Regions from separate parts of the Streptomyces sp. NPDC093568 genome, predicted to be linked through region 2. Evidence: riboswitches for the same ligand, from Rfam matches in the RefSeq annotation. Region 2 holds a riboswitch; the other holds the start of a gene.
What was found. A riboswitch is a leader RNA that binds a small molecule or an ion and turns the genes downstream of it on or off. The one in region 2 is predicted to bind S-adenosylmethionine.
Positions count from the first base shown of each region.

Region 1: another riboswitch for S-adenosylmethionine. It lies ahead of ACIRD7_RS22875 (aminotransferase class V-fold PLP-dependent enzyme); the one in region 2 lies ahead of thrC (threonine synthase).

Region 1 is NZ_JBIWJD010000005.1:473,660-489,373, forward strand. It holds gene ACIRD7_RS22860 (Lrp/AsnC ligand binding domain-containing protein) at 1-31, shown strand, start outside; gene ACIRD7_RS22865 (hypothetical protein) at 130-471, shown strand; partial or broken gene ACIRD7_RS22870 (glycerate kinase) at 369-976, shown strand; gene ACIRD7_RS22875 (aminotransferase class V-fold PLP-dependent enzyme) at 931-2,298, opposite strand; SAM riboswitch class IV at 2,443-2,559, opposite strand; gene trpD (anthranilate phosphoribosyltransferase) at 2,631-3,695, opposite strand; gene ACIRD7_RS22885 (cytochrome bc complex cytochrome b subunit) at 3,830-5,467, opposite strand; gene ACIRD7_RS22890 (Rieske 2Fe-2S domain-containing protein) at 5,464-6,513, opposite strand; gene ACIRD7_RS22895 (c-type cytochrome) at 6,510-7,322, opposite strand; gene ACIRD7_RS22900 (heme-copper oxidase subunit III) at 7,401-8,021, opposite strand; gene ACIRD7_RS22905 (hypothetical protein) at 8,167-8,568, shown strand; gene ACIRD7_RS22910 (Ig-like domain-containing protein) at 8,607-9,869, opposite strand; gene ACIRD7_RS22915 (cytochrome c oxidase subunit 4) at 10,000-10,398, opposite strand; gene ctaD (cytochrome c oxidase subunit I) at 10,395-12,131, opposite strand; gene coxB (cytochrome c oxidase subunit II) at 12,128-13,093, opposite strand; gene ACIRD7_RS22930 (cysteine desulfurase/sulfurtransferase TusA family protein) at 13,359-14,735, shown strand; gene ACIRD7_RS22935 (carbohydrate kinase family protein) at 14,811-15,714, opposite strand, start outside.
Region 2 is NZ_JBIWJD010000006.1:138,922-154,635, reverse strand. It holds gene ACIRD7_RS24495 (MurR/RpiR family transcriptional regulator) at 1-19, shown strand, start outside; gene murQ (N-acetylmuramic acid 6-phosphate etherase) at 81-1,016, shown strand; gene ACIRD7_RS24485 (aldo/keto reductase) at 1,042-1,896, shown strand; gene ACIRD7_RS24480 (DinB family protein) at 1,981-2,514, shown strand; gene ACIRD7_RS24475 (hypothetical protein) at 2,544-3,116, shown strand; gene ACIRD7_RS24470 (MFS transporter) at 3,120-4,568, opposite strand; gene ACIRD7_RS24465 (NADH:flavin oxidoreductase) at 4,708-5,835, opposite strand; gene groL (chaperonin GroEL) at 6,171-7,793, opposite strand; gene ACIRD7_RS24455 (cold-shock protein) at 8,141-8,347, opposite strand; gene ACIRD7_RS24450 (ubiquitin-like small modifier protein 1) at 8,790-9,065, opposite strand; gene thrC (threonine synthase) at 9,112-10,398, opposite strand; SAM riboswitch class I at 10,417-10,586, opposite strand; gene ACIRD7_RS24440 (glucosyl-3-phosphoglycerate synthase) at 10,718-11,662, shown strand; gene ACIRD7_RS24435 (trehalose-6-phosphate synthase) at 11,758-13,191, shown strand; gene otsB (trehalose-phosphatase) at 13,179-14,045, opposite strand; gene ACIRD7_RS24425 (DUF3263 domain-containing protein) at 14,202-14,453, opposite strand; gene ACIRD7_RS24420 (ABC transporter substrate-binding protein) at 14,505-15,714, opposite strand, start outside.

The DNA of each region.
Region 1 (15,714 bases), on a different contig from region 2:
GGCGGCCTTCGCCATCGGCCTGGACAGCTGAGACCCGGTGCACGGCTCAGGATGAGGAGTTCCTCGTCCTGAGCTCGTCGTCGCCGCCGGGCGACCCGGGCAGGATCGTCGGAGGCGGTGCGGCACGGCATGGCGCAGCGCTGGCGGGCCTCCCGTACGGCCTTCTCGCACCGGATCGCGGCACTGGCCGCCGTAGTGGCGATCCCCCTGGACATCGCCGCGACCAGCTTCGCCCTCACCGACCAGCCGAAGTCGCCCGGGGGCCCGCCCAGGGTGGAGCTGGACAGCGGCTCCCCCACACCGACGCCCGCCCGGCCCGCACCCGCGCCGAACGACGAGGTCGTCTCCCGCCCGCCGGTGACCGACAGCCCCGCGACTGGCTGTGCGGCGCATGCGGCGTGGCGCGCGTCTTCGGCCCGCAGAAGGGGGCGACGCCCGCGCAGGTCGAGCAACTATCGGCCGGGCTGGTGAACTGGGCGGACGCCCTCACCCGCGACCTGGGGCCGTGGGCACCGACCTGCACCACGGCCCCGGCACCGGAGCGTCCGGCGGCCTGGGCGCGGGCCTCGCCGCGCTCGGCGCCCGGCTCTTCCCCCGCTTCGACGTCCTGCTCGACCACCTCGGCCTCGAGGCCCGCCTCGCCCGTGCCGACCTCATCGTCACCGCCGAGGGCGCCCTGGACCACCACACGCCCAAGGGCAAGGTCCCGGCCGAGGTGGCCCGCCGGGCCAAGCTCCGCGGCCGCCCGGTGCTCGTGCCGGCGGGCACGCTGGGCGAGGGCGCGCAGGGCGTTCCCGGCGTCGACGCGTTCAGCGGCATCCTGCCGGCGCCGATGGCCCTGGCGGAGGCCCTGGTGCGGGCCTCCGAACTCCTCACGGACGGGACCGAACGCGCCCTGCGGATGAATCTGCTGGGCGCCCGGCTACCGGCTCACGCGGAGGTGTCCGGCACGCAACGGCCGTCCTCGGTGCGGTAGTTCCAGCGGGCGCCGTCCGTGACGAGCTCCTGCACGGCGTTCACGAACCGCTCGACGTGCTCGTCGGGCGTACCGGCGCCGAAGCTCACCCGGATCGCGTTGAGGGACTTCTCGCCCGGCGCCGCCTCCGGGGCCCCGCACTCGCCCTGGGCCTGCGGGTCGCTGCCCAGCAGGGTCCGCACCAGCGGGTGGGCGCAGAACAGCCCGTCCCGCACTCCGATGCCGTACTCGGCGGAGAGGGCGGCGGCGAAGTGGGAGCTGTTCCAGCCGTCGACGACGAAGGAGATCACGCCGACGCGCGGGGCGTCGTCGCCGAAGAGGGAGAGGACGCGGACGTCCGGCACCTCGGCGAGACCGGCCCGCACCTTCTCGATCAGGTACTGCTCGCGGGCGACGAGGTCGTCGAACCCGGCCTCGGTGAGGGCCTTGCAGGCGGAGGCGATGGAGTAGGCGCCGATGACGTTCGGGGAGCCGGCCTCGTGGCGGGCGGCGCTGTCGTGCCAGTCGACGTCCACTCCCCCGTCCTCACGCCGGGTGACCTTGCGGCTGGCACCGCCGCCCGCGAGGTACGGCTCCGCCTCGCGCAGCCAGTCGGCACGGCCGGCCAGGACGCCCGAGCCGAACGGGGCGTACAGCTTGTGGCCGGAGAAGGCGATCCAGTCGACGTCGAGGTCGCGGACGGAGACCGGGTGGTGGGGGGCCAGCTGGGCGGCGTCCAGGACGATCCGGGCGCCGTGTGCGTGCGCGGCCGCCGCCAGTTCCCGTACCGGCCACAGCTCGCCGGTGACGTTCGAGGCGCCGGTGACGCAGACCAGGGCCGGGCCGTAGGGGTCGCGGTCGGCGAGGGCGCGCTCCAGGGTCTCGACGGCCTGGCGGGGGGTGCGGGGCGCGTTGAGGTAGGTGACGCGGGCGTCGCGCCAGGGCAGCAGGGAGGCGTGGTGCTCGGTCTCGAAGACGAAGACCTGGCAGTCGGCCGGGAGGGCGGCGGCGAGGAGGTTGAGCGAGTCGGTGGTGGACCGGGTGAAGACCAGCTGGTCGTCGTCGCGGCAGTCCAGGAACTCGGCGACCGTCCGGCGGGCGTTCTCGAACAGGTCGGTGGAGAGCTGCGAGAGGTACCCGGCGCCGCGGTGAACGCTGCCGTAGTACGGCGCGTAGGCGGCGACGTCGTCCCAGACACGCTGGAGGGCGGGGGCGCTGGCGGCGTAGTCGAGCGCGGCGTAGGTGACCTCGCCGCCGGTGACGAGCGGGACGGTGACATCCCGGCCCAGAACGGGCAGGGGGGCGCAAATGGTCTGGGCGGCGGCAGCGGTGGAGACAGACATGGGGGAACTCCCGTGAAGGGCATGCCGGTTGAAGACATGCGGGAAAGAGAAAAGGGTGCGCGGAGGCGGGGCTCAGCAGCCCTATCGCATTCGCTTGCTCACGGAAGACTCCCTCGAACGACCAGGACCCCTGGTTTCGAGAGGGGCCCGCGCTTGCCGCAGACTTCGCTGCCTACGGCCTGGTCTTCACCCGGGGCACCCCGCCACGGACGGAGGGTTGCCGGACAGTCGGCCGGGGCCTCATGACTGTCACTCATGACCTGGTACAGGAACGTACGTGAAATGATCGTCGTCCCGCAACCCGTGTCCGGATCGCGGGACGATCTCGCGCGCTAGCGGTTGCTCGCAGCGACCCAACGCTCCAGCGTCCGCTTCGCGGACCCCGAGTCGATCGACTCCGCCGCCTTCGCCATGCCGGCGCGGATCTGCTCCGTCAGCGGCGCGTCGCCGGGCTCCAGCGCCACCAGCGCCGCCGCCGAGTTCAGCAGGACGGCGTCCCGCACCGGGCCCGTCTCGCCGTCCAGCAGACGGCGGGCGACCTCCGCGTTGTAGGACGCGTCGGCGCCGCGCAGCGCCTCCACCGGCACCAACTCGATGCCGACGTCGCGCGGGTCGAAGGCCTCCTCGGTCACCTTGCCGTCGCGCACGACCCATACCCGGGACGTGGCGGTGGTGGTGAGCTCGTCGAGCCCGTCGTCGCCGCGGAACACCAGCGAGGAGTTGCCGCGCTCGGCGAAGACACCCGCGACGATCGGCGCCATGCGCGGGTCGGCCACGCCGACCGCCTGGGCCTTCACCTTCGCCGGGTTGGTCAGCGGACCGAGCACGTTGAAGGTGGTCCGGATGCCCAACTGGCCGCGGGCCGCCGCCACATGCCGCAGCGCGGGGTGGAACTTCACCGCGAAGCAGAAGGTGATCCCGGCCTCCTCGGCGACCTCGGCCACCCGCCCGACCGGCAGTTCCAGATTGACGCCGAGCTTCTCCAGCACGTCCGAGGCACCCGACGCCGAGGACGCCGCCCGGTTGCCGTGCTTGACGACCTTCGCGCCCGTGCCGGCGATGACGATCGCCGACATCGTGGAGATGTTGACGGTCTTCGCGCCGTCGCCGCCGGTGCCGACGATGTCGACGGTCTCCCCCGGCACCTCGATCACGTTCGCGTGCGCGTACATCGTCCGGACCAGCCCGGTGATCTCCTCCACCGTCTCGCCCTTGGCACGCAGCGCCACGACGAAGCCGGCGATCTGCGCGTCCGTCGCCTCGCCGCGCATGATCAGGTCCATCGCCCAGGCGGTGTCGTCGGCGGACAGGTCGGAGCCGTTCAGCAGGCCGTTCAGCAGCAGGGGCCAGGAGCGGGCCGCCGCGGTGTCGCCTCCGGCGGGGGTCACAGCGCTCATAAGCCGCTCCAGGGTCAGGTGTCCCGCACTGCGGGACATGAGTCTCAACGAGGTCCACCCTATCCAGCCCCGGGCACGGCGAAGGGCCCCGTCCGTACAACGGACGGGGCCCTCAACCGTGGCGTGGCAGGCGATCAGTGGTGGCCGTGGCCGCTCGTGATCTCCTTGTACTCCTCGACGGTCGGCTTGGGGATCTGGCCGTCCTCGCCGAAGTACGACTTGCTGAGCTTGGCGCGCAGCTTCTCGGAGCCCTTCACCTTGCGCTCGACGCCGTTCTCGTCGACCGTCGGGCCGATCTCGGCCGGCTGGTACTGCTCGTGCGCGGTGAGCGTGTACAGCGCGTCCTGGCTGAGCGGCTCGTGGACCTCGATGAACTCACCGTGCGGCAGGCGCTTGATGATGCCCGACTCGCGGCCGTGCAGCACCTTGTCCTTGTCCCGGCGCTGCAGGCCGAGGCAGATCCGCTTGGTGATGATGAACGCGAGGACCGGTCCGGCGAAGAACCCGATCCGGACGAACCAGGTGACCGCGTTGATCGACAGGTGGAAGTGGGTGGCCCACAGGTCGTTGCCACCGCCGACCAGGCCGATCATGTACACCGTGACCCAGGCGACGCCGAACGCGGTACGCGTCGGGGCGTTGCGCGGGCGGTCCAGGATGTGGTGCTCGCGCTTGTCGCCGGTGACCCAGGACTCGATGAACGGGTAGACCGCGATCGCCATCAGGACCAGGCCGAAGAGCACCAGCGGGATGAACACGCCCAGGACGAGCGTGTGACCCCAGAAGTTGACCTCCCAGCCCGGCATGTACCGGACCAGACCCTCGGCGAAGCCCATGTACCAGTCGGGCTGGGCGCCCGTGGACACCTGGTCCGGCCGGTAGGGGCCCATGGCCCAGATCGGGTTGATCTGCGCGATCGCCGCGATCACCGCGATGACACCGAAGACCAGGAAGAAGAAGCCTCCGGCCTTGGCCATGTAGACCGGCAGCAGCGGCATGCCGACGACGTTCTTGTTGGTCTTTCCGGGACCCGCGAACTGCGTGTGCTTGTGGTAGAAGACCAGGATCAGGTGGCCGACCACCAGGCCGAGCATGATGCCCGGCAGCAGCAGGATGTGGATCGAGTAGAAGCGGGCCACGAAGTCGGTGCCCGGGAACTCGCCGCCGAAGAGGAAGAACGAGATGTACGTGCCGACGATCGGCATGGACAGGATCGCGCCCTCGGTGAAGCGGACACCGGTGCCGGAGAGCAGGTCGTCCGGGAGCGAGTAGCCGGTGAAACCGGTGAACATGCCCAGGACGAACAGCAGGAAGCCGAACAGCCAGTTGATCTCACGCGGCTTGCGGAACGCGCCCGTGAAGAACACGCGCATCATGTGCACGAACATGCCCGCGAGGAAGATCAGCGCGGCCCAGTGGTGGATCTGCCGGATGAGCAGACCACCGCGCACGTCGAAGGAGATGTGCAGCGTGGAGCTGAACGCCTCCGACATGAGCTGTCCCTGGAGCGGGACGTAGGAGCCGTGGTACTCCACCTCGTTCATCGACGGGTGGAAGAACAGCGTCAGGTACACACCCGTGAGGATGATGATGATGAAGCTGTAGAGGCAGACCTCACCCAACATGAACGACCAGTGGTCGGGGAAGATCTTGCGCATGTTGGCCTTGGCCAGGGAGTAGATCCCGAGCCGGCCGTCCGCCCAGTCGGCGACGCGCTCGCCGGCCGGTGCCTTCCCGCGCGAGCGGGACTCTGTGGTCTCTGTGGTGCTCATCCGCGCTCCCAGAATGCAGGACCGACGGGCTCTTCGAAGTCGCCGAGCGCCTCGAGGTAGCCCTCGTCGTTCACACCGATGCGCAGCTGCGGCAGGGCGTGACCGGCGGGACCGAAGATCACTCGGGCACCGTCGGAGAGGTCGAAGGTGGACTGGTGGCAGGGGCAGAGCACGTGGTGCGTCTGCTGCTCGTACAGGGAGATCGGGCAACCGACGTGGGTGCAGATCTTCGAGTACGCGACGATGCCCTGGTAGGACCAGTCGAGCTCTTGCTTGTCCTTGATGTCGTCGGGCTGGAGCCGGACGATCATCAGGGCGGCCTTGGCGATCTCGTTCTGGAAGTCGTGGTCGTGCTCCTCGAGGCCCTCCGGCTTGGCGAAGGTGAGGGAGCCGACCGCGACGTCCGAGGGACGCAGCGGCTCGTTGGTGTTCATGTTGACGAGCAGCTTGCCCTTGGACCACAGCGTGTGGCGGAGCTTGGTCCCGGGCAGCGGGCCGAGGTCGCGCAGCAGGACGACGCCGGAGAGCGGGAACAGGGCCAGCGCACCGAACATCGTGTTGCGGATCAGCTTGCGGCGACCCAGCGCGGACTCCTTGGCGCCCTGCTTGAAGTCGGCCATGACCTTGGCCTTGACCTCGGGCTCCGCCGCGATCGGGTGCCGGTCGTCGGCGACCTCCACGTCGGACATCAGGGTGCGGGCCCAGTGGACCGCGCCCGCGCCGATGCAGAACAGCGCCGCGCCGAGGGTCAGGCCCAGCGCGAAGTTCAGCGCGTTGAGGTGACCGATCGGGAAGACGAAGATCGCCTTGTCGTGCGGGATCGCGACGTACGACGCGATGAAACCGACGGTGGCCAGCATCGACACCGTGAACAGCAGGGCGACCGTGCGCTCGGACCGCCGGGCGGCCCGCTCGTCGATGTCCTGGATCCGGTGCTCGTGCGGCGGCAGGCCGGGGTCGGCGAAGGGGTGCTTCTCGTCGGCTACCGCTACGCGGGCGTCCTGCTCAGCGGGCAGGTTCTCTTCTGGAATGTCTTGGCTACTCATGACTTCTTGGCCTTTGCGGTCCGAGCGGCGACCCAGATGGCGACCGCGATCAGGGCGCCGAGACCGAAGATCCAGGAGAACAGGCCCTCGCTGACCGGCCCGAGGCCGCCCAGCTCCAGCCCACCCGGGTTGACCGTCTCGTCACTGTTGACCGCGTGCAGGTACGCGATGATGTCCTTCTTGTTCTGCTCCGACAGCGTGGTGTCGGGGAAGGACGGCATGTTCTGCGGGCCGGTCTGCATGGCCTCGTAGATGTGCTTGGGGTCGACGCCCTCGAGGCTCGGTGCGTACTTGCCCTTCGTCAGCGCGCCGCCCTTGCCGGTGAAGTTGTGGCACTGGGCGCAGTTGTTGCGGAAGAGCTCGCCGCCCTTGCCGATGTCCGCTCCCTCGGGGCCGTACTGCTCCTCGGTCGGGACGGACGGACCGGCACCCAGCGAGGCGATGTACGCCGCCAGCTGGTCGATCTCGGCCTGCGAGTAGATGTTCTTCTTCTTCGGGACCTGGGCGCCCTGGGAGGTGGCGGCCGGCATACGGCCCGTCGAGACCTGGAAGTCGACGGCGGCGGCGCCGACGCCCACCAGGCTCGGACCGTCAGAGGTGCCCTGACCATCGGTTCCGTGGCAGCTGGCGCAGCCGACGGTGTAGAGCTTCTTGCCCTCCTCGATGGTGAGGGACTGGGCGGTTTCCTCGGCCTGCGCCTTGTCCGCGGGAGCGAACACGGCGTACAGCCCCCCCGTGCACGCCAGCGCGAGGAGTAGGACGACGACCGCCGCCAGCGGATGGCGTCGTCGTGCGGAGAGCTTTTTCACGGATTACCCCGGTGTCAGGATCTTCTGCGTCGATGCTTCTGGTATGTGCGTTTGTTGAACGCGCGGGATCGGGCCCGACTACTTGATCATGTAGATCGTGGCGAAGAGGCCGATCCAGACGACATCGACGAAGTGCCAGTAGTAGGACACGACGATCGCGGCGGTCGCCTGCTCGTGTGTGAACCTCCGGGCCGCGTAGGTGCGGCCGAGGACCAGCAGGAAGGCGATGAGACCGCCCGTCACGTGCAGGCCGTGGAAGCCGGTGGTCAGGTAGAAGACCGAGCCGTACGGATCGGACGAGAGCGAGATGCCCTCGTGCCGGACCAGCTCGGTGTACTCGTACACCTGACCGCCGATGAAGATCGCACCCATGATGAAGGTGACGATGAACCAGCCCCGGAGCTTCTTCACGTCACCGCGCTCGGCGGCGAAGACGCCGAGCTGGCAGGTGAGGGAGGAGAGCACCAGGATCGTGGTGTTCGTCGCCGAGAACGGGAAGTTCAAGGCCTCGGCCTTCTCACTCCAGAACTCGGGGCCCGTCACCGATCGCAGGGTGAAGTACATCGCGAAGAGGGCCGCGAAGAACATCAGCTCGGAACTCAACCAGATGATGGTTCCGACGCTGGTGAGGTTCGGCCGGTTGACCGACGGGTGCGCGTGCCCGGTTTCTACTGTCGTTGCTGTCGCCACGACCGACATTATGTCGGTCGCTTATCCCGCCCTCACTCCGGGGGGTGCCGTTCGGAGTGTCTTGGCCGTTCATACCGGTGTTGACGTGGTGTTCAAGGGAGTAGCATCCGGCCCAACAGGCCTGTCCTTACGACGCTGACGTCACGGAGGAACAATGCAGCCGACCGCCACGGTGCTGGTCTACAGCGACGACTCCAACACCCGCGAGCAGGTGAGGTTGGCGACGGGCCGGAGGCCTGCTCCGGACGTCCCTGTGGTGGAGTTCGTGGAGTGCGCGACGCCTGCCGCCGTCATCAAGGAGCTGGACAGGGGCGGGATCGACGTCTGCGTGCTCGACGGTGAGGCCGTGCCCATGGGGGGCATGGGGGTCTGCCGGCAGATCAAGGACGAGGTGTTCAACTGCCCGCCGGTGCTGCTGCTGATCGGGCGGCCGCAGGATGCGTGGCTGGCGACCTGGAGCCGGGCCGAGGCGGCTGTGACGCTGCCTGTGGAGCCGGTGGAGTTCGCGGCGGCGCTGGCCTCCCTGCTGCGGACGAAGAGGCTGCAGAGCGCCTAGGAGCCCATCCCGAGGGTTGTGGGGCAGCCGCGGGTCGCTCAGACGGCCCGTGGCCTCAGCCGTGCCGCCTCTTCCGGTGCGGGGCCGTCCGGCGTGCCGGCCACCAGGGCGCTGCCGCCTCGCCACTTCTTCCAGTCGAGGTTCCAGTCGCCGAAGCCGTTGCCGAACGGTTCCATCGTGTTGCCGTACGAGTTGATGACCTTCACGATGTCGCCCTCGCGGACGTTGTCGAAGAACCACTCGGCGTTGGCGGTGCTCATGCCGGTGCAGCCGTGGCTGACGTTGGCGGAGCCCTGGGAGCCGACCGACCAGGGGGCCGCGTGGACGTACTCGCCGCTCCAGGTCACCCGGGTGGCGTAGTAGACCGGTAGGTCGTAGGACTCGGAGGAGCCTTCCGCTATGCCTATGCTCGTGCCGCGCATGCGTACGAAGTACTCCTTGCCCAGTACGACCTTGACTCCGTTGCGGGTCTCGAAGCCGGCCTTGCCGGTGGTGACCGGTATCGACCGGACCTCCTCGCCGTTGCGGTAGAGCGTCAGCTGGTGGGACGAGGCGTCGGTGACGGCGATGACCTGGTCGCCGATGGTTATCTTCAGGGGCTTGACCTTGCCGCCCCACAGACGGTCGCCGATCTTGATGCCGTCCAGGTTGCTGCGGGCCTGAATGGTCGCTCCGGCCGGCCAGTACTCCTTGGGCCGGTAGTGGAGTTCCTTGTCGTCCACCCAGTGCCAGGCGCCGTCGACCGCGGGTATGGACTCGACCTTGAGGGCCCGCTCGACTGTCGCGCGTTGATTCCTCTCCTTGACGGGGCGGCTCAGCTCGGCCGTGATGGGCTGGCCGACGCCGTACTTGCCCGCCTTGGGACCGAACTTCACCGTCAGGTGCTTCTTGGAGGTCGGCTTGCTGGTCTCGAAGGTGAGGACCTTGCGGCCGGGGGCGCCGTCCTCGTCCTCGGTGCTCACGCGGACCGTGTAGCGGGCGTTGGCGGCCAGCGGAGAGGTGCTGTGCCACCGGGTGCCGTCGGCGGAGAGTTCGCCCGCGACATAGCGTCCTGCGGCGTCCCTGGCGGTGACGTCCGTGATGCGGCCGTCGGAGTCCTCGGCGGTGATCTCGAGGGGCTTGTCGGGGTCGGCCTTCTTGCCGTCGCCCGAGGGGCCGTTGAAGGCGATCTGGTCGGCCGCGTCGTACGGGTCGGCGGCCAGCGGGTTGCCGTCGCTGCTGCACCCGACGGCGGTCGCGCCGAGCGCGATCAGCAGGAGCGTGCAGCCTATGACGGTGCTCGTGCGCGGTGTTTTGCTCATGGCTTCACGCTAGGAAGCGGCGTCGGCGGCGGCGCGCCGAGTGGTACGTACGGGTGATGCCTGTTGCTGCAAACGAGGGAGCCCGGACCTCCTATGGAGTGTCCGGGCTCCGCTGTGAGCTCAGCTCGTGTTACTGGGTGCGGTTCTCACCGCGGTAGTACTCGAAGACCCAGCCCCAGATGCCGACCAGCATCAGCGGGAACGAGAAGTACAGCAGCCACCAGCCGACCGCGATCGCCAGGAAGGCGAGCGCTCCTCCGATGGCGAGGGAGAGCGGCTGCCAGCTGTGCGGGCTGAAGAACCCGACCTCGCCGGCGTCGTCCGCGACGTCCGCTTCCTTGTTGTCCTGCGCGCCCGCGTCGACCCGCCGGGCGGTGAAGCCCAGGTAGAAGCCGATCATGATGCACAGGGCGAAGGCCAGGAAGAGCGCCGTGGTACCGGCGGGCTCCTTCGACCAGACGCCGTAGACGACCGCCATGGCGAGGATGAAGACGCTCAGCCAGGTGAACATCGTGCCCTGAGTCTTCACTTGCCGACCTCCTTGCCACCAGCCAGAGCCTTGTCACCGTGAGGCGCGTTCTCGAGCTCGTCGAGAGCGGCGATCTCAGGGTGGTGCAGGTCGAACGCCGGGGATTCGGAACGGATCCGCGGCAGGGTGAGGAAGTTGTGCCGCGGCGGCGGGCAGGACGTGGCCCACTCCAGCGAGCGGCCGTAGCCCCACGGGTCGTCGACCTCGACCTTCTTGCCGTACTTCGCCGTCTTCCACACGTTGTAGAAGAACGGCAGCAGCGACGCGCCGAGCACGAACGAGCTGATCGTCGAGATCGTGTTCAGGGCGGTGAAGCCGTCGGCCGCGAGGTAGTCGGCGTAACGACGCGGCATGCCCTCGGCGCCCAGCCAGTGCTGGACCAGGAACGTGCCGTGGAAGCCGACGAACAGCGTCCAGAAGGTCATCTTGCCGAGGCGCTCGTCGAGCATCTTGCCGGTCATCTTCGGCCACCAGAAGTGGAAGCCGGAGAACATCGCGAAGACGACGGTGCCGAAGACGACGTAGTGGAAGTGCGCCACCACGAAGTACGAGTCGGACACGTGGAAGTCCATCGGCGGCGAGGCCAGGATGACGCCCGTCAGACCGCCGAAGGTGAAGGTGATGAGGAAGCCGACCGCCCAGAGCATCGGTGTCTCGAAGGACAACGAGCCCTTCCACATCGTTCCGATCCAGTTGAAGAACTTCACGCCGGTGGGGACGGCGATGAGGAACGTCATGAAGGAGAAGAACGGGAGCAGTACACCGCCGGTGACGTACATGTGGTGGGCCCACACCGTCACGGACAGACCCGCGATCGCGATGGTCGCCGCGATCAGACCCATGTAGCCGAACATCGGCTTGCGGGAGAAGACCGGGATGACCTCACTGATGATGCCGAAGAACGGCAGCGCGATGATGTACACCTCTGGATGCCCGAAGAACCAGAACAGGTGTTGCCACAGCAAGGCTCCACCGTTCGCGGCATCGAAGACATGGGCGCCGAACTTGCGGTCCGCCTCCAGCGCGAAGAGCGCCGCCGCGAGGACGGGGAAGGCGAGCAGGACCAGCACCGCGGTCAGCAGCACGTTCCACACGAAGATCGGCATGCGGAACATCGTCATGCCGGGGGCACGCATGCAGATGATCGTGGTGATGAAGTTGACCGAGCCGAGGATGGTGCCGAAGCCGGAGAAGGCCAGACCCATGATCCACATGTCGGCGCCGACGCCCGGCGAGCGGACCGCGTCCGACAGCGGGGAGTAGGCGAACCAGCCGAAGTCGGCCGCGCCGTCCGGGGTGAGGAAGCCACCGACCGCGATGAGCGAGCCGAACAGGTAGAGCCAGTAGGCGAACATGTTCAGCCGCGGGAAGGCCACGTCGGGCGCGCCGATCTGCAGCGGCATGATCCAGTTCGCGAAGCCGGCGAACAGCGGCGTCGCGAACATCAGCAGCATGATCGTGCCGTGCATCGTGAACGCCTGGTTGAACTGCTCGTTCGACATGATCTGCAGACCGGGCCGGGCGAGCTCGGCGCGCATCAGGAGCGCCATCACGCCACCGATCACGAAGAACGCGAACGACGTGACGAGGTACAGCGTGCCGATCGTCTTGTGGTCGGTGGTGGTGAGCCACTTGACCACGACGTTGCCGGGTTGCCTGCGCCGGACCGGCAGCTCGTTCTCGTACGAGTCCTCAGCTGCCGCGGCACCCTGGGGTTCGTTGAGGATGCTCACAGGTTTGTCGTCTCCCGGTTCTTCTCGTGGCTCGTCTGCGCGATGCCGGCGGGAACGTAACCGGTCTGCCCCTTCTTGGCGAGGTCCTTGAGGTGCTGCTCGTACCGCTCGGGGGAGACGACCTTCACGTTGAACAGCATCCGGGAGTGGTCGACGCCGCACAGCTCGGCGCACTTGCCCAGGAAGGTGCCCTCCCGGTTGGGGGTCACCTCGAAGGCGTTGGTGTGGCCCGGGATGACGTCCTGCTTCATCAGGAACGGCACCACCCAGAAGGAGTGGATGACGTCACGCGAGGTGAGGACGAAGCGGACCGTCTTGCCCTTGGGCAGCCACAGGGTCGGGCCCGGGTTGCCCGTCTGGGGGTTCCGGGTGCCGGGGGTGCCGCAGTCGTACACACCGCCGGCGTTCGCCGGGAAGTCCTCCTTGAACCGGTTCGGAATCGCCGACAGTTCCTTGGAGGTCTTGGCGTCGCCGGTGGAGCCCTCCACGTCGGCGATCATGTTGAAGCACCAGCTCCACTGGAAGCCGACGACGTTGACGGTGACGTCGGGCTTGTCCTTGAGGCTGAGGAGCTTCGACTCGTCGCGGGCCGTGAAGTAGAACAGGACCGAGACGATGATGAGCGGGACCACCGTGTACAGCGCCTCGATGGGCATGTTGTACCGGGTCTGCGGAGGTACCTCGACCTTGGTGCGGCTGCGCCGGTGGAACATGGCGCTCCACAGGATCAGACCCCACACCAGCACGCCGACGGCGAGCGCAGCCGCCCAGGAACCCTGCCACAGGGAGAGGATCCGCGGAGCCTCTTCCGTGGTCGGGGTGGGCATACCAAGGCGGGGGAAGTCTTCCCAGTTGTACGAGCAACCGGTGGCTGTCGCCAGGACCAGGCCCGCGGTCATGCCTTGCAGCAGCTTCCGCCGCATCGGGCGCCGCGGCGAGCGGTCGGAGCCGTTGGGACTCACGTAGCGCCTTCCCGAGAGTCTCGCCCGCGCGGATCGGCTGCGGCCTGGCCTTCTCGCTGGTCGGTCGCCGCCCTGCGTCGGGCAGGGGTTTGGATGTTTATGCGGACCAAACCCTAGCCGACGCCCTCCGGGGGTTCGCGGGGAGGGGTGCCTAGTGGGGTGGGGGGTTCGCTGAATTGGCGGCTGCGGGTTGTTCGTGGCTGGTCGCGCAGTTCCCCGCGCCCCTTTTGGGGCGTTGCAGTCGGCGGCGGTCTAGCGTTGCCGTGTGGGCTACTTCGACGCTGCTTCCAGTGCTCCTCTTCATCCCGTTGCCCGGCAGGCGCTCCTGGCCTCCCTCGACGAGGGGTGGGCCGATCCCGCGCGCCTCTATCAGGAGGGACGGCGGGCGCGGTTGTTGCTGGACGCGGCTCGGGAAGCGGCTGCCGAGGCCGTGGGCAGCCGACCGGACGAGCTGACCTTCACGTCGTCCGGCACGCGGGCCGTGCACTCGGGCATCGCGGGCGTGTTGGCGGGCCGTCGCCGGATCGGAAGCCACCTGATCGTGTCCGCCGTCGAACACTCCTCTGTGCTCCATGCGGCTGACGCGCACGAGGCCGGCGGGGGTTCGGTCACTCAGGTGGCGGTGGACCGGGGCGGGGCGGTGGCCGTGGGGGCGTACGCGGATGCCCTTCGCCCGGACACCGCGCTCGCCTGCCTTCAGTCGGCCAACCACGAGGTGGGTACCGAACAGCCGGTGGCCGAGGTGGCCGCCGTGTGCCGGGAGGCCGGGGTGCCGCTGCTGGTGGACGCGGCGCAGTCGCTCGGGTGGGGGCGTGTAGAGGGCGACTGGTCGGTGTTGACCGGGAGTGCGCACAAATGGGGCGGGCCGGCGGGCATCGGGCTGCTCGTCGTGCGCAAGGGTGTGCGGTTCGCCGCGCAAGGGCCCTCGGACGAGCGGGAGTCGGGGCGGGCGGCCGGGTTCGAGAACATCCCGGCGATCGTGGCGGCGGCGGCCTCGCTGCGGGCCGTCCAGGCCGAGGCGGCCCAAGAGGCGGTACGGCTGCGGGAGCTGACGGAGCGGATCCGGGCACGGGTGCCGGAGCTGGTGCCGGATGTGGAGGTCGTGGGCGACCCGGTGCGCCGGCTGCCCGGCGTCGTCACCTTCTCCTGTCTCTATGTCGACGGGGAGACACTGCTGCATGAGCTGGACCGCGCCGGGTTCTCGGTCTCGTCCGGTTCGTCCTGTACGAGCAGCACGCTGACGCCCAGCCATGTGCTGAAGGCGATGGGGGTGCTGAGCGAGGGGAACGTGCGTGTGTCCCTGCCGGCCGGGACGGCGGCGGCGGATGTCGAGCGGTTCCTCGAGGTGCTGCCGGGTGCGGTGGCCGGGGTGCGGGAGAAGCTGGGCGCGCCGGTCGCCGAGACGGTCGTACGCGACGACGTCCTGGTCGTCGACTCCCTCGGCAAGCTCTGCCCGATCCCCGTCATCGAACTCGCCAAGGTCATCGGCGAGGTGCCGGTGGGCGGACTGGTCCGGGTCCTCGCCGACGACGAGGCGGCCCGCCTCGACATCCCGGCGTGGTGCGCGATGCGGGGGCAGGAGTACGTGGGTGAGGAGGCGGCGGAGCGGGGGACCGCGTACCTGGTGCGCCGGGTGAGCTGAACGCGATCAGGGGCGCGGGGAGTGCGAACAGCTCCCACGCGCCCCCTACCGACGGCGAATCCGCCGGGGCGGACGTCAGCTCAGGTGAGCCCGGACCTCTTCGCCCGCGTCATGCCCGTACGCCTTGGTGAACCGGTCCATGAAGTGCGCCCGGCGCAGCTGGTACTCCTGGGTGCCGACCGTCTCGATGACGAGCGTCGCCAGCATGCAGCCGACCTGCGCGGCCCGCTCCAGGGAGACGCCCCACGCGAGACCCGACAGGAACCCGGCGCGGAAGGCGTCGCCGACGCCCGTGGGGTCGGCCTTGCGCTCCTCCTCGGGGCAGCCGACCTCGATCGGGTCCTCGCCCTTGCGCTCGATCCGCACGCCCCGCGAGCCGAGGGTCGTGACCCGGTGGCCGACCCTGGCGAGGATCTCCTCGTCGCTCCAGCCGGTCTTGGACTCGATGAGCCCCTTCTCGTACTCGTTGGAGAAGAGGTAGGTCGCCCCGTCCAGCAGTATCCGGATCTCGTCGCCGTTCATCCGTGCGATCTGCTGGGAGAAGTCGGCGGCGAAGGGGATCGAGCGGGAGCGGCACTCCTCGGTGTGGCGGAGCATGCCCTCCGGGTCGTCGGCGCCGATGAGGACCAGGTCGAGGCCGCCCACGCGGTCCGCGACGGTCTTCAGCTCGATCAGCCGGGCCTCACTCATCGCACCCGTGTAGAACGAGCCGATCTGGTTGTGGTCGGCGTCGGTGGTGCAGACGAAGCGGGCGGTGTGCAGGGTCTCGGAGATACGGACCGAGCCGGTGTCGACGCCGTGCCGGTCCAGCCAGGCCCGGTACTCGTCGAAGTCGGAGCCCGCGGCGCCGACCAGGATCGGGTTCGTGCCCAGCTGGCCCATGCCGAAGGCGATGTTCGCGCCTACGCCGCCCCGGCGTACGTCCAGATTGTCGACCAGGAAGGAGAGCGAGACCGTGTGCAGCTGGTCCGCGACGAAC
Region 2 (15,714 bases):
GCATCGGCACCGCCGGTAGAACAGCTGCCCGCGCCCCTCAGGTACGTCAGCACACCGGAGTTGAAAAGAGCCGTCTGCTCATGACCTCTGCATCCACCCCCCGTGATCTCCGCGCGGAGTTGGAGACCCTCACCACCGAGGCGTTCCGGCCCGAGCTCGCCGAGATCGATCAGCTCCCCACCCTCGACATCGCCCGGCTCATGAACGGCGAGGACGCCTCCGTGCCCACCGCCGTGGCCTCGCGCCTCCCTGAGATCGCCGCCGCCATCGACGCCGTCGCGCAGCGGATGGCGCGCGGCGGACGGCTCGTCTACGCGGGCGCCGGCACCGCCGGCCGGCTCGGTGTGCTCGACGCCTCCGAGTGCCCGCCCACCTTCAACACCGCCCCCGACCAGGTCGTCGGCCTCATCGCGGGCGGCCCGGAGGCGATGGTCACCTCGGTCGAGGGCGCCGAGGACTCCGCGGATCTCGCCCGCGCCGACCTCGACGCCCTCGCGCTCACCCCCCGCGACACGGTCGTCGGCGTCTCCGCCTCCGGGCGCACCCCCTACGCGATCGGCGCGGTCGAACACGCGCGCACGCGGGGCGCGCTGACGATCGGGCTGTCCTGCAACCCCGGCAGCGCCCTCGCCGCGGCCGCCGAGCACGGCATCGAGATCGTCGTGGGGCCCGAGCTGCTGACCGGCTCGACCCGGCTGAAGGCCGGCACCGCACAGAAGCTCGTGCTCAACATGCTGTCGACGATCACGATGATCCGGCTCGGCAAGACCTACGGGAACCTGATGGTCGACGTCCGCGCCTCCAACGACAAGCTGCGGGCCCGCTCCCGCCGGATCGTCGCCCTGGCCACCGGCGCCGCCGACGCCGACATCGAGCGGGCCCTGACCGAGGCGGACGGCGAGGTGAAGACGGCGATCCTCGTCCTGCTGGCGGACCTGGACGGACCCACCGCGACCGGGCTCCTGGCCGACGCCGACGGCCATCTGCGCGCGGCGCTGAAATCGGCGGGAGACTGACCAACTCCCCTGTTAGCGTGGCCGTATGACGGCACCGACGACGTTCCGCATCGGCGGCGACCTGGAGGTGCGGCGGCTCGGGTTCGGGGCGATGCGGCTGCGCCCGGAGACCGCGCGGGAGCGCGCCGAATGCCTCGCGGTCGCCCGGCGTGCCGTCGAACTCGGCGTCACGCTGATCGACACCGCGCACCTGTACGGCTGGGGCGCCAACGAGGACCTGCTCGCCGAGGCCCTGCACCCGTACCCGGAGGGGCTCCTGATCGCCACGAAGGTCGGGATCCGGCGGACCACCTCGGGCGAGGGCTGGCGGCACGCGGGCGCGCCGGCCGATCTGCGCGCCCAGGTCGACGAGGCCCTGCTGCGCCTGCGCCTCGACCACATCGAGCTCCTCCAGATGCACCGCCTCGACCCGGACGTACCCCTCCCCGAGCAGCTCGGCGCCCTCCGTGACCTGCGCGACGAGGGCAAGATCGCCCATATCGGCCTGTCCGAGGTGACCGTCGCCGAACTCACCGAGGCACGCGCCGTCGTGGACATCGCGAGCGTCCAGAACCGCTACAACCTGCTCGACCGCGAGTACGAGCCCGTCCTGACGGCGTGCGAGGAGGCTGGCATCGCCTTCCTGCCGTGGCGCCCGGCGGCGGCCGGCACCTCGGGGGCACGCTCGGCGCGGATCGCCGCGATCGCGAAGGAACTCGACGCCACCCCGACCCAGGTCGCCCTGGCCTGGCTCCTCGCCCACTCCCCGGTGATCCTCCCGATCCCGGGCACGGCGAGCACGGCGCACCTGGAGGAGAACGTCGGCGCCGACACCGTGCGCCTCACCCGGGACCAGTACGACCGCCTGAACCGTCTGACTTCCCTGCCGGCCGACGGCTGACAACTTCACGACTGACGCGACGAACTTTGCCGGCGCTCGTCGATGCGGACAGGATCTGACCTAATCGGTTCCTACGGTAGTCCCATGACTGAGACCACGAACGACACCGTCACCGACGAGCGCGCCGACCTCCTGGAGACGCTGGCCAAGCACCGGCACTTCCTGCGGTTCACCACCCGTGACCTCACCGACGAGCAGGCCGCGCAGCGGACCACGGCCAGTGAGCTGTGTCTGGGCGGTCTGATCAAGCACGTCGCGTCGACGGAGCGGAACTGGGCGGAGTTCATCCTGCGGGGCCCGTCGGCGATGGGCGACTTCAGCGCCATGACCGAGGCCGACTTCGCCAAGCGGGCCGACGACTTCCGGCTGCTGCCCGGCGAGACGCTGGCCGGGGTGCTGGCCGAGTACGAGGAAGTGGCCCGGCGCACGGACGAGTTGGTCGCCAAGCTGCCCGACCTCGGCGTCTCCCACCCGCTGCCTTCGGCCCCGTGGTTTGAGCCCGGCGCCCGCTGGTCGGCCCGCAGGGCGCTGCTGCACATCATCGCCGAGACGGCCCAGCACGCCGGGCACGCCGACATCCTCCGGGAGTCCCTGGACGGGGCGAAGAGCATGGGCTGACCCTGGGCCCAGCAGGCAGACTGGCTTCCATGAACCACGCGCAACTGACGGCACTGGGCCGAGCCCTCCGCCTCCTCGGCGAGCACGGCGAGGCCCTCACCGCCGACACCCCGGACGCCAGGCTGCACGAGGTCAAGGCGGACCTGCGCCGCGCCCTCGACCTGCTGGACGAGAGCGTCACCGCCGCCCGGACGACCCGGTGTCCGGAGCATCCGGGCGGCCCGGTGGACCCCGCCGCCCCGGACCTCTGCCTGCTCTGCGAGACCCGGCGCCGGGCGGCCCGCCGCTCCGAGTACAACGGCTCGGGCCCGGCGGCCCCCCGCACTCCGGAGCACACCGCCCCGTCCCGCTACGGCGTCCGCGGCGACCGCCCGCAGCCCCAGCAGCGCTGGCTGCCGGAGCTGTGGAACGGGCAGGAGTGGCAGCTGTGCGGCACCCCGCGCCGCGACCGCCGGGAGGCGGAGCTGTATCTCGCCGCCCAGCGTCGCGGACCGCGTCCCGCCATGGCCTACCGGCTTGTGCACGAGTTCACCGACTACGAGGTGCTGCGCGTCTGGGGCACTCCGGTGAAGGTCGACATCGAGCCGCTGGGCAACCTTTAGCCCCTACTCGGCCGTCGCTCCGGCCGGCTCCGCCGCCTCCCGCGCGACCGGCTCCCCGGGGGTGGCCGGCCCCTGCCGCGGAATGAACGACGCCACCACGAACGCCAGCAGCGCCGCCCCGGCGCCGACCGCCAGGACCACCTTGAAGCCGTTCTCGGACGGGAGCGCGTACCCGCCGAGGTCCGTCGTCATCTGGGCGAGGATGACGCCCGCGACGGCGCTCGCCGTGGACGTACCGAGGGAACGCATCAGCGTGTTGAGGCTGTTCGCCGCGGCCGTCTCCGACGCGGGCACGGCGCTCATGATGAGGGCGGGCATGGAGCCGTAGGCGAATCCGATGCCCGCGCCGATGACGCAGGCGACCAGAACGAAGTGCCAGACCTGGGACATCAGGACGATGTTGAGGCCGTAGCCGACGGCCACGATCAGCACGCCGATCATCAGCGTGACCTTGGGACCCCTGGCCCGGGAGATGGCCGCCGACACCGGGGCCGTGGCCATCATGACCAAGCCGGAGGGCGCCAGGCACAGGCCCGCGACCAGCATCGACCTGCCGAGGCCGTAACCCGTCTGCGCGGGGAGCTGGAGGAGCTGCGGCAGGACGAGGCTCATCGCGAACATCGCGAAGCCCACCGCGATCGAGGCCAGGTTGGTGACCAGCACCTGACGGCGGGCGGTCGTCCGGAGATCGACCAGCGGCTGATCGGCACGCAGCTCCCACCAGCCCCAGGCGAGCAGGATCACCACGGCCGCCAGGCACAGGCCGATCGTCGTGCCGCTGGTCCAGCCCCAGTCGGCGCCCTTGGAGATGGCGAGCAGGAGGCAGACCAGCCCGGCCGCCATGCCGATGCCGCCGACCAGGTCGAAGCGGCCGCCGGAGCGCACCCGGGACTCGGGCACGAACAGCACCACGCACACCAGCGCGACGACACCCATGGCGGCCGACGTCCAGAACAGGACGTGCCAGTCGAAGTTGTCCGCGATGAGGGCGGCGGCCGGGAGGCCGAGCGCGCCGCCGATGCCGAGCGAGGCGCTCATCAGGGCGGTGGCGGACCCGAGGCGCTCGGCGGGGAGCTCGTCGCGCATGATGCTGATGCCGAGCGGGATCACACCGGAGGCCAGGCCCTGGAGCACCCGTCCGACGATCATCGGCACGAGCGAGTCGCTGAGCCCGCAGACGACGGACCCGCCGATCAGCATGACGACGCTGACCAGCAGCATCCGCCGCTTGCCGTACATGTCGCCGAGCCGGCCCATCACGGGGGTGGCCACGGCGGCCGCGAGCAGGGTCGCCGTGACCGCCCAGGCGGTGTCCGAGGCCGGAGCGTCCAGCAGCTTCGGCAGCTCCGGGACGATCGGGATGACCAGCGTCTGCATCAGCGAGACGACGATCCCGGCGAAGGCCAGCACCGCCACCACGGCGTTCGGCCTCGGCGATGGGGGGTGGGACATGGCGGAGCCTCCGTCGGCGCTCGAGCAAGGCGAGGGTGTCTGATCGACCCATTCTGATTGACTCAGGCAACCTTAAGTCAGTTGATTGACTTACTCAAGCAACGCAGGCCACCCCCGTCGAGGGGGTGACCAGGGGACGTCAGCTCAGGGTCTTCAGCGAGGCCGCGTCGTACGCCGCCAGCTCACCGAAACGCCCGTCCAGCACCTTCGCCGCCCACTCCGGGTCCTGGAGCAGCGCGCGGCCGACGGCGACGAAGTCGAACTCCTCGGCCTCCAGGCGGTCCAGGAGGTCGTCGATGCCCTTGAGCCCGGAGCCCTGGCCGACGAACGCGCCGAGGAACTCACCGTCCAGGCCGACCGAGCCGACGGTGATGGTGGGCCGGCCGGTCAGCTTCTTCGTCCAGCCCGCGAGGTTGAGGTCGGAGCCGTCGAACTCCGGGATCCAGTAGCGGCGGGTGGAGGCGTGGAAGGCGTCGACGCCGGCCGCGGCGAGCGGGGCCAGGATGGCCTCCAGCTCCTCCGGGGTCTCGGCGAGCCGGGCGTCGTAGGCCTCCTGCTTCCACTGCGAGTAGCGGAAGATGACGGGGAAGTCCGGGGAGACCTTCTCGCGGACGGCGGCCACGATCTCCGCGCCGAACTGCGTACGGGCGACGGGGTCACCGCCGTAGGCGTCCGTACGGCGGTTCGTCCCCGCCCACAGGAACTGGTCGACCAGGTAGCCGTGGGCGCCGTGGATCTCCACGCCGTCGAAGCCGATGCGCTCGGCGTCGGCGGCGGCCTCGGCGAAGGCGCCGATCACGTCGTCCAGGTCCTTCCGGGTCATCGCCCGCCCGGTGACCTCGTCGGAGCCGATGCGCAGCCCGGAGGGACCGACGGCCGGGGCCTCCGCGTACGGCGGCTGGCCCTGCTGGCGCACCATGCCGATGTGCCACAGCTGCGGCACGATCGTCCCGCCCGCGGCGTGCACGGCGTCGGCGACCTTCGCCCACCCGGCCAGCTGCTCCTCGCCGTGGAACCGCGGCACCCGGTCGCTCTGCCCGGCGGACTCGTGACCGACGTACGTCCCCTCGGTCACGATCAGCCCCACCCCGGCGGCGGCCCGGCGCGCGTAGTACGACAGCACGTCCTCACCGGGAACGCCGCCCGGCGAGAACATCCGGGTCATCGGCGCCATCACGATGCGGTTCGGGACGGTGAGGCCGTTGATCGCGGTCGGCCGGGACAGGATCTGGGCCGCGCGGGAGGCGGCGGGCTGGGTGACGGTCACGTGGAGGGCTCCTCGGGAGTGGGGGGCGGCTAACCGCCCAGTATGTGCGCACGCATTGTTGCACTCTCTTAAGCAACTGATCTCACGAGGCCGCACATTCCCGAAAAGGGGGTTCTCTTTGTCGGCGGGTGCGGGCGGTCGTGGGCTGGTCGCGCAGTTCCCCGCGCCCCTGAGGTACGTGCAGTGCATGCCGCTCAGGGGCGCGGGGAACTGCGCGAGCAACCACGAACCACCCGCACCCGCCAAACGCACCGAGGGCGGCACCCCCTGTCGCCACAGGAAGTACCGCCCTCGGTAAGGACGTTGATCAACCGGAGTCGAAACCCCGAGGTCGATCAGAAGTCCATGTCACCGCCCGGCATACCGCCACCGGCGGGCGCGGCGGCCTTCTCCGGCTTGTCGGCGATGACGGCCTCGGTGGTGAGGAACAGCGCGGCGATCGACGCGGCGTTCTGCAGCGCGGAGCGCGTCACCTTCGCCGGGTCGATGATGCCCTCGGCGACCAGGTCGACGTACTCACCGGTCGCGGCGTTCAGGCCGTGACCCGGGGTGAGGTTGCGGACCTTCTCCACCACGACGCCGCCCTCGAGGCCGGCGTTGACGGCGATCTGCTTCAGCGGGGCCTCAAGGGCGAGCTTGACGGCGGCAGCGCCGGTCGCCTCGTCACCCTCCAGCTCCAGCTTCTCGAAGACACCGGAAGCCTGGAGCAGAGCCACGCCACCACCGGCGACGATGCCCTCCTCGACGGCCGCCTTGGCGTTGCGCACGGCGTCCTCGATGCGGTGCTTGCGCTCCTTGAGCTCGACCTCGGTCGCGGCACCGGCCTTGATGACGGCGACGCCACCGGCGAGCTTGGCCAGGCGCTCCTGGAGCTTCTCGCGGTCGTAGTCCGAGTCGCTGTTCTCGATCTCGGCGCGGATCTGGTTGACCCGGCCCTGGACCTGCTCGGAGGAGCCGGCACCGTCGACGATGGTGGTCTCGTCCTTGGTGATGACGACCTTGCGGGCCTTGCCCAGGAGGTCCAGGGAGGTGTTCTCGAGCTTGAGACCGACCTCCTCGGAGATGACCTCGCCACCGGTGAGGATGGCGATGTCGTTCAGCATCGCCTTGCGGCGGTCGCCGAAGCCCGGGGCCTTGACGGCGACGGACTTGAAGGTGCCGCGGATCTTGTTGACGACCAGGGTCGACAGGGCCTCGCCCTCGACGTCCTCGGCGATGATCAGCAGCGGCTTGCCCGACTGCATGACCTTCTCCAGCAGCGGGAGGAGGTCCTTGACCGCGGAGATCTTGGAGTTGGCGATCAGGATGTACGGGTCGTCGAGGACGGCCTCCATACGCTCCATGTCGGTGGCGAAGTACGCCGAGATGTAGCCCTTGTCGAAGCGCATACCCTCGGTGAGCTCCAGCTCCAGACCGAAGGTCTGGGACTCCTCGACGGTGATGACGCCTTCCTTGCCGACCTTGTCCATCGCCTCGGCGATGAGCTCGCCGATCTGGGTGTCGGCGGCGGAGATGGAGGCCGTGGAGGCGATCTGCTCCTTGGTCTCGACGTCCTTCGCCTGCTCCAGCAGGGCGGCGGAGACGGCCTCGACGGCGCGCTCGATACCGCGCTTGAGGGCCATCGGGTTGGCGCCGGCGGCTACGTTGCGCAGGCCTTCCTTGACCAGGGCCTGGGCGAGAACGGTCGCGGTGGTCGTACCGTCACCGGCGACGTCGTCCGTCTTCTTGGCGACTTCCTTGACCAGCTCGGCGCCGATCTTCTCGTACGGGTCCTCGAGCTCGATCTCCTTGGCGATGGAGACACCATCGTTGGTGATCGTGGGGGCGCCCCACTTCTTCTCGAGGACGACGTTGCGGCCCTTGGGGCCGAGCGTCACCTTGACGGCGTCCGCGAGCTGGTTCATGCCGCGCTCGAGGCCGCGCCGCGCCTCCTCGTCGAACGCGATGATCTTGGCCATGTGAAGTGGTCCCTCCAGGACTGGGGGTGATTCCTTCGGACCGCGCCCGCGCCCGCGACGGACGGCTCGCCTGCCTCGTGGGTTCCTTCCCCACCCGGCCTGCGGGCCTCACCGACCCGGTCCTTCGTTGTCACTCTCACCTTCAGAGTGCTAACGCCAATGATTAGCACTCGGCCCATGAGAGTGCAAGCAGCTCTCGGGGATCGGGCCCCCTTGGGGGGTCTCCGGGACCGGCCCCCGGGGCACGGCGAAGGGGGCCGGCCTCCCGGGGCACGGCGAAGGGCCCGCACCCCGGGAGGTGCGGGCCCTTCGAAGAAGAACGTCGCTGCTTTAAGTCGACGCGTGCTTCAGCTGGTCGCCAGCCGGACCATGTCCGCCTGCGGCCCCTTCTGACCCTGCGAGATCTCGAAATCGACCCGCTGGCCCTCTTCCAGGGTGCGGTACCCGTCCATCTGGATCGCGCTGTAGTGGACGAAAACATCCGCACCACCGTCGACCGCGATGAAGCCGTACCCCTTCTCCGCGTTGAACCACTTGACGGTGCCCTGAGCCATGCCTAACTCCCCTATTACTGGCCCTTGCACAGATCCACACTTCGCGGATCCGGGTCAGACCTCACCCCCCATCGGTCGGGGGCGTGCGCCGGAACGCGTCGACCGCGGCTGAATGTATCTGCCCAACTGCCGTCTGCAACAGGTCAATCGGACGAGAAATCCGGGCACGACCGGTCGGGAATGTGGGGACAATTCCGCTGACTTCAGGTCAAGTCGGACCCGGCAAACGGAACAAAAGCCGCATAAAACCCGCACACTTTGGCTACTTCTTGTCGGGCTTACGGCAGAAATCAAGGGCAACCGACTCGGAGATCGGCGGCACGTTCCCCAACTGTACCTCGCTCAACCACACAGAATTGCCCCCTCCGCTTCTCTCACGGAGGGGGCAATTCGATGAACTCTTGGTGACCGGGGTTACCGATGGTAATGATCGGTCATTCGGTCAGCCGCCGGCGACGGCCGGAATGATGGAGACGCCGGCGCCGTCCGGGGTGGCGGTCTCCAGGCCCTGCTCGAAACGCACGTCGTCGTCATTGACGTACACATTCACGAACCGGCGCAGCTTGCCCTGGTCGTCGAGCACGCGGGCGGCGATCCCGGTGTGGTTCTTCTCCAGGTCGGCGATGACCTCGCCGAGGGTGGCACCTTCGGCGGCGACCTCGGCCTGCCCGCCGGTGTAGGTGCGCAGGATGGTGGGGATGCGGACGTTGACGCTCATGCGGTGTGACCTCCGGTCGGTGTGCGGCTTCGGTGGGACGGACAGCTCAGACGAGGCCTGCCTCGCGGAACGATTCCAGGTTGGGACGAATCGTCGCAGTGAGCCCCGTACCGGCCACCGCATCCAACGTCTTGAGCCCGTCGCCGGTGTTGAGCACGACGGTCGTGAGGTTCGGGTCGAGCACACCGTTGTCGATGAGCTTCTTGGTGACACCGACGGTCACCCCGCCCGCGGTCTCCGCGAAGATGCCCTCGGTCCGGGCGAGCACCTTGATCGCGTCGACGACCTGCTCGTCGGTCACGTCCTCCACCGCACCGCCGGTACGGCGGGCGATGTCGAGGACGTACGGGCCGTCCGCCGGGTTGCCGATCGCCAGCGACTTGGCGATGGTGTTCGGCTTCTGGGGGCGGACGACGTCGTGCCCCGCCTTGTACGCGGCCGACACCGGCGAGCAGCCCTCGGCCTGCGCACCGAAGATCTTGTACGGCTTGTCCTCGACCAGCCCGAGCTTGATCAGCTCCTGCAGCCCCTTGTCGATCTTCGTGAGCTGCGAGCCGGAGGCGATCGGGACGACGATCTGGTCGGGCAGCCGCCAGCCGAGCTGCTCGCAGATCTCGTAGGCCAGGGTCTTGGAGCCCTCGGCGTAGTACGGCCGCAGGTTGACGTTCACGAAGCCCCAGCCCTCACCGGCCGGGTCGCCGATCAGCTCGGAGCAGAAACGGTTCACGTCGTCGTAGTTGCCCTCGATGCCGACGAGCTCGCCGCCGTAGACCGCGGCCATGACGACCTTGCCCTGCTCCAGGTCGTGCGGGATGAACACGCACGAGCGGAAGCCGGCGCGGGCCGCCGCGGCACCCACCGCACCGGCCAGGTTGCCGGTGGAGGAGCAGGAGAGGGTGGTGAAGCCGAAGGCGCGGGCGGCCTCCAGGGCCTGGGCGACGACACGGTCCTTGAAGGAGTGCGTCGGGTTGCCGGAGTCGTCCTTGACGAAGAGCTTGCCGGCGTCGACGCCGAGCTCACGCGCGAGGTTGTCGGCCTGGACGAGCTTGGTCCAGCCGGGGTTGAGGTTCGGCTTGGTGGCCACGTCGGCGGGGACGGGCAGCAGGGGCGCGTAGCGCCAGATGTTCGCGGGGCCCGCTTCGATCCGCTTGCGGAGCTCCTCGGTGTCGTAGGCCGAGAAGTCGTAGGCGATCTCCAGCGGGCCGAAACACTCCTCGCACGCGAAGACCGGGCCGAGCGGTACCCGGTGGCCGCACTCGCGGCAGGACAGCGCCGCGGCGGGACCGAGGTCTACGGTGGAGTCGGTGGTGCTTGCAACAGTCTGCACAGCCATGTGAGGCGAGGCCCTTTCTCCTCATCTTCCTCACGACGCATCTCGTCGTGAGACGGATTTGGCACCTTCCCTAGCCGGGAGCCTCGCGAAGACGATCAACTGTGACGATCGACGCTGATCTACGAGAACCGACTGGAGGGTTGCCGGGGCTTCATCGGGCCGTATCCCTCTGCCCCTCTGGATGAGCGGTATTCGGTTGTTGACGACGGACGGCCTCGGACATGCGATGGTCATCCGCGTTGTTCAAGACTGTAACCGAACGCCAGGACAGTTGAGAGAGCAGTCCGTAACGCGAGACAACCGTGAGGAGCCGCCAACCGTGCTGGAAGAAGTCGAGCGCTGGCTGAGCAGCCGCTCCTGGTCCGTCACCGACCGCCCGCCACATCACATCCTGGCCGCCAAGCAGCGAACGGGCCAGTCGGTCTCCGTGGTGCTGCCCGCGCTCAACGAGGAGGAGACGGTCGGCGAGATCGTCGCGGTCATCGCCCATGACCTCGTACGGCAGGTCCCGCTGGTCGACGAGATCGTCGTGGTGGACTCCGGCTCCACCGACCGCACCGCCGAGGTCGCCGCCGCGGCGGGCGCGCGGGTGGTGCACCGGGACGAGATCCTCCCGCGCATCCCGGCCGTGCCCGGCAAGGGCGAGGTGCTGTGGCGCTCGCTGCTGGTCACCAGCGGGGACATCGTCTGCTTCGTCGACGCCGACCTGAAGGAGTTCTCCTCCGACTTCGTCTCCGGGATCGTGGGCCCGCTGCTCACCGACCCGGGCGTGGATCTGGTCAAGGCGATGTACGACCGCCCGCTCGGCTCGGCGGCCGGACAGGGCGGCCGGGTCACCGAGCTGATGGCGCGCCCGCTGCTGAACATGCACTGGCCGCAGCTGGCCGGTTTCGTGCAGCCGCTGGGCGGCGAGTACGCGGCGCGCAGGTCGCTGCTGGAGCAGCTCCCGTTCCCGGTGGGATACGGCGTCGAGCTGGGCATGCTGGTCGACGCCCTGCACCTGGTGGGCCTGGACTCGCTCGCCCAGGTCGACGTGGGGGTGCGCAAGCACCGGCACCAGGACGGGCAGGCGCTCGGCCGGATGTCCGCCGCGATCTACCGCACGGCACAGCTGCGGCTGGCGCGCGGGCACATGGTGCGGCCGTCGCTGACCCAGTTCGAGCGCGGCGAGGACGGTTTCGAGCCGCGTACGTACTCCGTGGACACCGAGGAGCGGCCGCCCATGGTGGAGATCGCCGAGTACGCGACAAGGAAGGTCGCGTAAACGCCGGAAACCGGCCGTATACAGGGCGTACAAGTGCCCCCCACTGAGCGGAACCGTACGTTTGAGCGTTTCCGGGGAGGGCTAGGTTGAGGCGTATGGCTTCCACGCAGGATGCGCACGATGCTGCCAAGGTCCTGGTCGCCTCGAACCGCGGCCCGGTCTCGTACGAGGTGCGGGGCGACGGCTCGCTGCACTCCAAACGGGGCGGCGGCGGAGTCGTCTCCGGACTGTCGGCGATCGGACCGGACGCGGGCGCCCTGTGGGTGTGCTCGGCGCTGTCCGACGGGGACCGCGAGGCGGTGCGGCGCGGGGTCGGCGAGGACGGCGTGCTGATGCTGGACATCCCGGCCGACGTGCACGCGGACGCGTACAACGGCATCGCGAACTCGGTGCTGTGGTTCGTCCACCACATGCTGTACCAGACGCCACTGGAGCCGGTCTTCGACGCGCAGTTCCGGCAGCAGTGGGCGTCGTACGAGACCTACAACCGCGCCTTCGCCGAGGCGCTGGCCGCGCGGGCGGCGCCGGGGGCGGCGGTCCTGGTCCAGGACTACCACCTGACGCTGGTGCCCGGGATGCTCCGCGAACTGCGCCCCGACCTGCGGATCGGCCACTTCTCACACACCCCGTGGGCGCCGCCGGAGTACTTCCGGATGCTGCCGGACGACATCGCCGGGCAGGTGCTGCGCGGGATGCTCGGCGCGGACCGGCTGGGGTTCCTGACCCGGCGCTGGGCGGACGCGTTCGAGGAGTGCTGCGCGCGGTTCGCGGGAGGGCTCGGGGACACGCGGGTCGGCGTGCACGGCCTGGGGGCGGACGCGGACTTCCTGCGGGCACGTGCGCACGAGGCCGACGTGGCCGAGCGGACGGCGGCGCTGAAGGACGAGATCGGCACCGCCCCGGACGGCACGGCCCGCCGGACGATCGTGCGGGTCGACCGGACCGAGCTGTCCAAGAACATCGTGCGCGGCCTGCTGGCGTACCGGCAGCTGCTCGACGACCACCCCGAGTGGCGCGAGCGGGTGGTGCACGTGGCGTTCGCGTACCCCTCCCGGCAGGACCTGGCGGTGTACCGCGACTACACGGCGGAGGTCCAGCGGCTGGCCGAGGAGATCAACTCCCGGTACGGGACGTCGGGTTGGACCCCGATCGTGCTCCACGTCAAGGACGACTTCGCCCGCTCGCTGGCCGCCTACCGGCTGGCGGACGTGGCGCTGGTCAACCCCATCCGGGACGGCATGAACCTCGTCGCGAAGGAGGTGCCGCTCGTCTCGGACGAGGGATGCGCCCTGGTGCTGTCCCGGGAGGCCGGGGCCTTCGAGGAACTCGGCGAGGACGCGATCCCCGTCAACCCCTACGACGTGATCGGCACGGCACGGGCGCTGCACGAGGCGTTGACCATGGGGCCGGAGGAGCGGGCGGAGCGGGCGAAGCGACTGGCTGCGGCCGCGACGGCGCTGCCGCCGGCCCAGTGGTTCCTGGACCAGCTGCGCGCGCTGGAGGAGGGGGCGGGCGCTCAGCCCACCTGATCCGCGATCGCCCGCAGCAGCCGTACGACCCCCGCCGGACCGTCGACCACGGCGTCCGCCCGCTTCGACAGCTCGGTGACCTCCTCGCTGCCGCTGCACACCAGGAGGCCGGGGGTGCCGTCGGAGCGCAGGCGGTCGACGGCGGCGTAGGCGGGGAGGTCGCCGAGGTCGTCGCCGGCGTAGAGGACGCACTCGGCGCCGAGTTCGCGGACGTACTCGCTCAGCGCGACGCCCTTGTCCATGCCGGGCGGCCGCAGTTCGAGGACCATGCGGCCGGGTTCGACGATCAGGCCGTTGCGGCCGGCGAGGTCGGTGAGGGGTCCGCGGAGGGCGTCGAAGGTCCCCTGCGGGTCGGCCGCGCGTCGTGTGTGCACGGCGATGGCGTGGCCCTTGTCCTCGGTCCAGGTGCCCTGTCCTTCGAGCAGCCCGGGCAGTTCCGCCCGGACGGCGGCGACGCCGGGGTGCGGGTCGGGGGCGGTGACCTCGCCGCTGACGGCGTCCCAGCGTTCGGCGCCGTAGTGCCCGAGCACGACGAGGTGCTCCAGTCCGGCGACGCCGGCGAAGCCGCCGTAGCGGACCGCCACCTCGGCCGGGCGGCCGGTGATCACCGCGACGGCGGCGACCTTCGGGGCGAGCGCCGCGAGCGCCGGGAGGGCGTCGGGGTGCGCCCTGGCCTGCTCCGGGTCCGGCACGATCGGCGCGAGGGTCCCGTCGAAGTCGAGCGCGACCACCGCGTGTGCGGGGCGCGCGAGGATGGCGGCCAGGCCGTCGCGGCCGGGCTGGGTGGTCGGGGTCGCGAGGGGGTCCGTGGAGTTGGTCGATCCGGAGTCGGTCAGATCCTTGTGACTGCCCATGCGGCGACCCTATCCACTTTTCTCGCCCCCGCCGCCCCTACCCGTCCCGCTGGAAATCCGGCCCCTCCGGCGTTTGAGGAGCGGGGTCTGGGGCGGAGCCCCAGAAGGATGGGACGGGTAGGGGCGGCGGGGGCGAAAAACATCCCGCCCGCCCCGTCAGCGCTCCCCCCGCCGCCCCTCCCGCACCCGCCGCAACCGATTCACCGTCACCGGATCATGGGCCAGCGCCCTCGGATCGTCCAGCAGGGCGTTCAGCAGCTGGTAGTAGCGGACGGGAGCCAGTCCCAGCTCCTCACGGATCGCCCGCTCCTTGGCGCCGGGGCCCGAAAAGCCCCGGCGTTCCAGAGCCAGGATGGCCTTCTCACGGTCGGCGAGAGCGGCGGCGGGGTCGGGAACGTCCTCGGTCATGCCTCGCACCGTAGCCCCCACCTCCGACAACCGAACCCCGGCCACCGGCACCTACTCGGCGCTCTCCGCCCGCGTAGCCGTCGACTGCAGCTGTCCCAGGACCGCCGACGGGCTGCCGCCCGAGGACACGGCCTTGCCGATGCGCTGCTTGACGTCCGCGCTGACCGCGGCCCAGGACGTGCGGCCCACCGGGTACAGCTCGGACAGCGGCAGCTCCTCCAGGAAGGGCTTGAGGTCGGCGTCCTGCTTGGCCGCGGTCATCACCCGGGACGCCGAGTTGGTGACGGGAAGCAGGTCGTACTGACGGGAGAAGTCCAGGACGTTCTGCTCGGAGTAGACGAAGTCGAGGAACTCGCCGACCTGCTCCGCGTGCCCGTTCTCCTTGAAGGCCATCATCCAGTCGGCCACACCCATGGAGACCTTGCTCGGCCCCTCCGCCCCGGGCATCGGCACCATGCCGTACTTCACGCCCTTCTTCCCGGCCATCTGCATCAGGGACGGGTGGCCGTTGAGCATGCCGACGTCCCCCGCCGCGAAGGCGGAGAACGCGTCGGCCCGGTTCAGCTCGGCCGGCGCGACCGGGCCGGTGAGCCCCTTGCCGACCAGGTCGTTCTTGAGCCAGTTGAAGGTGGCGACGTTCTCCGCGGAGTCGATGCTGTACGTGCCGAGGTTGGTGTCGGTGTACCCGCCCCCGCCGCTGAGCAGCCACTGCATCGTCTCGGCCTGCGCCTCCTCGGGCCCGAGCGGCAGCGCGTACGGGTACTTCACCCCGTCCGCCTTGAGCGCCTGGGCGTCGGCGGCCAGCTCCTTCCAGGTGGTCGGCGCGCTGATGCCGGCCTTCTCGAAGAGGCTCTTGTTGTAGAAGAGCAGGCGCGTGGAGGAGGCGAACGGTATGCCGTACTGCACCCCCTTCACCTGCCCCGCGTCCGCGAACTGGGCGACGAAGTCGGCCTGGACGGGGATGGAGAGCAGTTCGTCGGCCTGGTACAGCTGGTCCTTCGCGGCGTAGTCGGCGTAGGCGCCGATCTGCGCCATGTCCGGCGCGTTCCCCGCGTCGACCATCTTCTTGACCTCGGCGTCGACGTCGTTCCAGGAGTACACGGTGACGTCCACCGACACGTCGGGGTGCTCGGCCTCGTACGCCTTGACGAGCTTGTCCCAGTACTTCTGAGAGCTGTTGCCCGCGCTGTCCCCGTAGTCCGCGGCGACCAGCCTCAGCGTCACCTCGTCCGAGCCACCGGTCAGCCCACAGCCGCCCAGG